One region of the Streptomyces sp. 2114.4 genome, then DNA from elsewhere that is predicted to be linked to it. Evidence: riboswitches for the same ligand, from Rfam matches in the RefSeq annotation. Region 1 holds a riboswitch; each other region holds the start of a gene.
The links. A riboswitch is a leader RNA that binds a small molecule or an ion and turns the genes downstream of it on or off. The one in region 1 is predicted to bind cobalamin.
Positions count from the first base shown of each region.

Region 2: linked by a shared signal. The riboswitch ahead of metE (5-methyltetrahydropteroyltriglutamate--homocysteine S-methyltransferase) and the one ahead of CFW40_RS03270 (CbtB-domain containing protein) in region 1 are both predicted to bind cobalamin.
Region 3: linked by a shared signal. The riboswitch ahead of CFW40_RS10095 (HoxN/HupN/NixA family nickel/cobalt transporter) and the one ahead of CFW40_RS03270 (CbtB-domain containing protein) in region 1 are both predicted to bind cobalamin.

Region 1 covers NZ_FYEY01000001.1:780,749-783,004, forward strand. The annotation lists gene CFW40_RS03260 (SPW repeat protein) at 1-198, opposite strand, end outside; gene CFW40_RS03265 (histidine phosphatase family protein) at 335-907, opposite strand; cobalamin riboswitch at 1,008-1,173, shown strand; gene CFW40_RS03270 (CbtB-domain containing protein) at 1,217-1,435, shown strand; gene CFW40_RS03275 (CbtA family protein) at 1,451-2,200, shown strand.
Region 2 covers NZ_FYEY01000001.1:6,360,101-6,362,356, reverse strand. The annotation lists gene CFW40_RS27995 (aldo/keto reductase) at 1-510, opposite strand, end outside; cobalamin riboswitch at 760-947, shown strand; gene metE (5-methyltetrahydropteroyltriglutamate--homocysteine S-methyltransferase) at 1,119-2,256, shown strand, end outside.
Region 3 covers NZ_FYEY01000001.1:2,321,660-2,323,915, forward strand. The annotation lists gene CFW40_RS10090 (alpha/beta fold hydrolase) at 1-750, shown strand, start outside; cobalamin riboswitch at 933-1,146, shown strand; gene CFW40_RS10095 (HoxN/HupN/NixA family nickel/cobalt transporter) at 1,177-2,256, shown strand, end outside.

The DNA.
Region 1 (2,256 bases):
GTGCGTCACGAGCGCCGGCTGTGCGGCGGTGAAGTGGAGGATCCAGGGCGAGACGGCGCAGTACAGACCGACCAGCAACACCGGCCCGTCGACGAGTACCACGTCACGCCCGCCGAGCACCCGCTCGTACCGAGCCTGCATCTCAGAAGCATCGGGGTGACCTGCGAGATCTCCCCTGTGGTGTGAGACGTCGGCCATGCGACTCGCCTCCTTCACTCGCGGTCTGGCCGTTCCGCGTGGCATCGGGCCTCGCACTTTTAATTCTGCGCTTATGTCGCCTTTATGTGTAGATGAAGTGGCAAGCGAATTTTGCCGGACAATGGCCGTATCGCCGTCACCTGCGGTCCGGCGCCCGCCCCAGACCCAGATTCCAGCGCCCGCCGCGGCCGCTCAGCTCGGTCACGGTCAGCGGCGGCACATCCAGCCGCCAGAACGCCTCCACGGGAACCCCGAGCGCGCGGACCACCGCCGCGCGGACGACATCCGGCTCGACCACGGCCAGCACCCGGCCCGCGGCCGGCGCCATCCGCGTGAGCCAGGCCCCGACCCGGTCGCAGAGCTGCCGCAGCGACTCCCCGCCGTGCCCCGCGAAGTCCGGGTCCGACAGCCAGGCGGACACCGCGAGCGGTTCGGCGTCGGCGACCTCCGCCAGGGTGCGGCCGCGCCAGGTGCCCATCGCACAGCCCGCCAGCTCCGGCGCGGGACGGACCGGAAGACCGAGTTCCGCGGCCGTGCTCCGGCACCGGGCGGAGGGCGAGACAACGGTCCGGCCGGCATTCGGCAGCGCTCCGGCCGCCTCCCGGACACGGCGCAGCCCGGCCTCGCTCAGCGGGCCGTCGTCGTCGAAGCGCACCTCGCGCTGGGCGTCGCCCGCGGCCGGTGAGACCAACATCACCCGAGTTGTCATGACCTCTTCTTTCGTTGTTCACCGGCACCGGCAACGCCGTACCCGCACAAGGGAGTTGCCCGGCCCACGCGCCGCGCCCTGCACCACTCCGCCCCCTCCGCGGTCTTGGCCCGGGGTCGGGTTCGCGGTACGTTCCCGATGATATTGACGACGACATGACGGAAGCCGGTGGGATCCCGGCGCGGTCGCGCCACTGTATGTCCGGTTTTTTCCAGCCCAGCAGGGCCGGAACCGGGCGAGCCAGACCCGGCATGTCGTTACGCACTCCCACGAACAGGGACGCGAGTTCCCCGCACAGGAGGTTCCGCCATGGCCCAGACCATCGCACCCCCGGCCACCGGCGCCGTCACCCCGGCCCCGCTCCCCCTCAAAGCCATTGCCCCCTGGGCGCTGTTCTTCGGCGTCCTGATGCTCGTTCTGCTGTACTTCATCGGCGCGGAGCAGGGCGCCACCTCACTGCTCTCCGGCACGGAGGTCCACGAGTGGGTCCACGACGGGCGCCACCTCCTCGGCTTCCCCTGCCACTGATCGGACGGCGCATCCATGAACTCCGTCACCATCAGAAACCTCCTGGTGCGCGGGATGCTTGCCGGTCTGGCCGCCGGTGCCCTGGCCCTCGTCGTCGCCTATCTGCTGGGCGAACCGCAGGTGGACGCCGCCATCGCGTTCGAGGAAGCACACAGCCACGAACACGAGATGGAGGTCGTCAGCCGCGGTGTGCAGTCCACGGCGGGCCTGGCCACCGGCGTGCTGGTCTACGGCGTGGCGCTGGGCGGCATCGCCGCACTCGCCTTCTGCTTCGCCCTCGGGCGGATCGGCAGGTTCGGTGCCCGCGCCACGGCCGCGCTGCTCTCCGGCGCGGCGCTGCTGGCCGTCTACCTCGTCCCGTTCCTGAAGTACCCGGCCAATCCGCCGTCCGTCGGTGACCCCGACACGATCGGCAAACGCACCGCCCTGTACTTCCTGATGATGCTGCTCGGCATCCTGCTGGCCGTCGCCGCCACGATCCTCGGCCGGCGGCTGGCTCCGAAGCTGGGCAACTGGTACGCGGCGGTCGCGGCCGGCGCCGCCTTCGTGGTCGCCATCGGCCTCGCCTATGCGTTCCTGCCGGCCGTCAACGAGGTGCCGCACGACTTCTCGGCCACGCTGCTCTGGCAGTTCCGGCTGTCGGCGATCACCATTCAACTGGTGCTGTGGACCGCCTTCGGGCTGGTCTTCGGCCACCTCGCGGAGCGGGTCGTGCCGACCCGGTCCCAGGCCACCGCGGCCAAGGCGGCACCCGCCGTCTCCTGATCCGGCGCTACCGAGGAAGGGCCCGCGACGCCGGACGTCGCGGGCCCTTTCCCGTG
Region 2 (2,256 bases), 5.6 Mb from region 1:
CAGCTCGGCGAGGGTGTTCGCCTGCGCGATCTCCCAGGCGGGCCAGTCGGAGACGCCGAGGTAGAGCACCTTTCCCGAGCGCACCAGGTCGTCGAGCGCCCGCATCACCTCCTCCACGGGCGTGAAGTTGTCCCGTGCGTGCACCCACAGCACATCGAGATGGTCGGTGCGCAGCCGCTCCAGGCTCTCCTCCACCGACCGGACCAGGTTCTTGCGGTGGTTGCCCGCCGCGTTCACATCGCCCTTGCGGGTCGCGCAGGTGTATTTGCTCGCCAGCACGAAGCGGTCCCGGCGGCCTTCGAGCAGTTCCCCCAGGATCCGCTCCGAGGCACCGTCGGTGTAGTTGTTGGCGGTGTCGACGAAGTTGCCGCCGGCCTCGGCGTAGGCGTCCAGGATCCGGCGGCTGGTGTCCTTGGCCGCGCCCCAGCCCCAGTCCTCGCCGATGGTCATCGCACCCAGGCTCAGCTCGCTCACCCGCAGGCCGGTCCTGCCGAACAGTGTGTAGCGCACGTGGTTCCCTTCGATCAGCGCAGCTCTCCGGTAGTGCGTTCACGCTAGGAGCTGGAGCGCCCTCCAACGCAAGGCGCGGCCGGGCGTCGGGGTCCGGTTTTGGCCTCTTCGGTGGCGCGGACCGGGCGGGCGTTGGGGTATGCCCTGGGGAGACGTCCCCAGGGGAACACCCCCTACGGAGCCATGCCCTGGGGAACATCCCCTACGGAGACACCCCCCGGGGACCCATGCCCTAGGGTGGGCCGGGCAACTGGTTCGCCCTGTCCGCCAGGCAGGCGCGTCGTAAGAGGGAACCCGGTGGAAGTCCGGGACTGCCCCGCAGCGGTGAGTGGGAACGACCGCCGTCATACGCACTGGGCCCGGCCGGGTCTGGGAAGCGACGGCCAGTAGATGTCCGCCCTTGGTGGATGTGCCCGCGAGTCCGAAGACCTGCCAGTGCCCCCGCGCGACCGGTGCGCGGGGAGATCTCGGTGACCTCGAGGGCGGGTCGGCGGACATCAGACGGGTACGTCCGGCTTGTTGGCGCCGGGGCCCGTCCGGATCGCCGTTCCTTCGCGTCCTCGACCCGTCCCGTGGTCCATGGAGACAAACTCGCGAAGGAGAGTTCCGTGACCAGCACATCCGCAGCCGCGGCAGCACGCGCCACCGTGCACGGCTACCCCCGTCAGGGGCCGAACCGTGAACTGAAGAGGGCCATCGAGGGCTACTGGAAGGGCCGCGTCGGCGCCGACGCCCTGCGCGCCACCGCCGCCGAACTGCGCCGCGGCAATTGGCGGCAGCTCGCCGAGGCCGGTGTCCACGACGTGCCGACCGGCGACTTCTCGTACTACGACCATGTACTGGACACCAGCGTCATGGTCGGCGCCGTCCCGGACCGCCACCGCGCCGCCGTCGCCGCCGACGCCCTCGACGGCTACTTCGCGATGGCCCGCGGCACACAGGACGTGGCGCCGCTGGAGATGACCAAGTGGTTCAACACCAACTACCACTACCTGGTACCGGAGTTGGGGCCGGACACGGTCTTCGCCGCGGACTCCGCCAAGCAGGTCGCCGAGCTGACCGAGGCGCTGGGTCTCGGTCTGGCCGCCCGCCCGGTCCTCGTCGGGCCGGTCACCTATCTGCTGCTGGCCAAGCCCGCGCCCGGTGTGGCGGCCGGTTTTGATCCGCTGACGCTGCTCGACCGGCTGCTTCCCGTCTACGCCGAGGTCCTTGCCGATCTGCGGGCGGCGGGCGCCAACTGGGTGCAGCTGGACGAGCCGGCGCTGGTGCAGGACCGCTCCCCCGCCGTGCTGAACGCCACCGCCCGCGCCTATCGCGACCTCGGCGCCCTCGTCGACCGCCCCCAGCTGCTGGTCGCCTCGTACTTCGACCGGCTGGGCGAGGCGCTGCCGGTGCTGGCGAAGGCGCCCGTCGAGGGGCTGGCGCTGGACTTCACCGGAGCCGCGGCCGGCAACCTCGGGGAGCTGGCGGCGGTCGGCGGACTGCCCGGCAAGCGGCTGGTCGCCGGTGTCGTCGACGGCCGCAATGTGTGGATCAACGACTTCGAGAAGTCGCTGGCCACGGTGGGCACGCTCCTCGGCCTGGCCGCGCGGGTCGATGTGTCGACCTCCTGCTCCCTGCTGCACGTCCCGCTGGACGCCGCCGCCGAGCGCGATATCGACCCGCAGATCGCCCGCTGGCTGGCCTTCGCCCGGCAGAAGACCACGGAGGTCGTGACGCTGGCGCGCGGTCTGGCGCGGGGCACCG
Region 3 (2,256 bases), 1.5 Mb from region 1:
GTGGTGCTGCTCCACGGCGGCATGCTCGACCAGCACATGTGGGACGAGCAGTTCGCCTGGCTGGTGAACTCCGGCCTGCGCGCGATCCGTTATGACTTCCGCGGCCACGGCCTGTCCTCCACCGTCACCGGGGACTACGCGAACCACGACGACCTCTGCGCCCTGCTCGACGCCCTCGATGTTCCCGACGCCGTCCTCGTCGGCCTCTCCCATGGCGCGCGGGTCGCGCTCGACACGGCCATAGCCCGCCCTGAGCGGGTGACGGCCCTCGCGCTCGCCTCCCCCGGCATCAGCGGCCGCGCCTTCACCGACCCCTTCCTCCTGGAACACATCAAGGCGCAGGTGGCGGCGATCGGCGCACCGGACGGCGCGGAACGCTATGTCGAGCACTTCCTGCGGATGTGGGTGGACGGACCGCACCGCGAGCCCTTTGCGGTGCACCCGGGATTCCGTGCGCGGATGCGCGCCTCGGCCGAGGCCAATGTGGAGGTCCATGCCGAGGGTACGGGTGCCGGTATGCCCCTGGAAGCCGGTGCCGCCGACCGCCTGGGCGAGATACGGGTGCCCACCGTCGTGTTCGACGGCGACCTCGACAGCAGGGACATCTCCGCCAATGCCCATGCGATCACGCTGACCGTTCCCGGCGCCCGACGAGTCCGGATACCGGGCGCGGCGCATATGGTCAATCTGGAGAACACCGCACTCTTCGACCACGAACTCCACGCCTTCCTCTCCTCCCTGGACTACTGAGGGCTATTGAGGGCCGCTGTGAACCACTGGGGACCAACTGGGGACCACTGGGGACCACTGCGGCCTGCTGAGGACTGCTGAAGGACTGCCGCGGTCTACTGCGCCGCCGCGGACCACGGCCCCCGCCCCCGGGGCCGCCGGCACAAAAGGCGACCGGGGCCGCAGCGACCACCCCTTGGCAGCTAGAGTGACCGGGCCGTGGTGTTCGGGAAGCCGGTGACGGACCTTGGGGTCCCAGGCCGGAGCGGCCCTCGCCACTGTGATCGGGGAGTTTCCGCCCCTTCCGCAGGCGCACGGTGCGCCTGCGGCGCCACTGACCGCGACCCGCGGCCGGGAAGGCGGGGCGGGCGCGTGCACCCGTAAGCCAGGAGACCGGCCACGGCATCTCACGAAGTGATCCACGAGGTGCTGGAGCGTGACCGCCGGATGGCCCTGTCCACCGATACCCCGACCACCCCTGCCTCCGCGGCGTTCCGCTGGCGCCGGCAGGACACCGTCCGCACCGCGGGCCTGATGGCCGTCATAGCCGGCCTCCACGTCATCGCCTTCGGCGTGCTCTTCCTGCTCGTGGTGCCGTACCACTACGCCGTGGGCAGCCAGGTCTTCGGCGTGGGCCTCGGCGTCACCGCCTACACCCTCGGGATGCGGCACGCCTTCGACGCCGACCACATCGCCGCCATCGACAACACCACCCGCAAGCTGATGGCCGACGGCAAGCGGCCGGTCTCGGTCGGCTTCTGGTTCGCCCTGGGCCACTCCAGCGTGGTCGTCGTGATGGCGGCCCTGGTGGCGGGCGGCGCCCAGCTCGCCGGCGCTCTGCTCAACAACGAGTCCCGTACGCACCAGATCCTCGGCACGATCGGCACCACGATCTCGGGGAGCTTCCTCTACCTCATCGCCGCCCTCAACCTGATCGCGCTGGCCGGGATCTGGCGGGTCTTCCGCGGTATGCGCAACGGCCACTACGACGAGGCCGAGCTGGAGCAGCGCCTCGACTCGCGCGGCTTCATGAACCGCTTCCTGGGGCGGTTCACCCGCTCGATCTCCCGTCCCGGCCAGATGTTCCCGCTCGGCTTCCTCTTCGGGCTCGGCTTCGACACCGCGACCGAAGTGACGCTGATGGTGATGGCGGGCAGCGGCGCCGCGGCCGGCCTGCCCTGGTACGCCGTGCTGTGCCTGCCGCTGCTCTTCGCCGCCGGCATGAGCCTCTTCGACACCCTCGACGGCACCTTCATGAACTTCGCCTACCAGTGGGCGTTCTCCAACCCGGTGCGCAAGGTCTACTACAACCTCACCATCACCGGACTGTCGATCGCCGTCGCCTTCTTCATCGGCACGATCGAGCTGGTGACCGTGCTGCACGAGAAACTTGCCCTCAACGACCCGCTGACCGGCTGGATTTCCGGCCTCGACCTCGACAATGTCGGCTTCCTCATCGTCGGCCTGTTCGTGGTGGTGTGGGCCGCTGCACTGGCGTACTGGCGACTGGCCGGCGTCGAAAAGCGC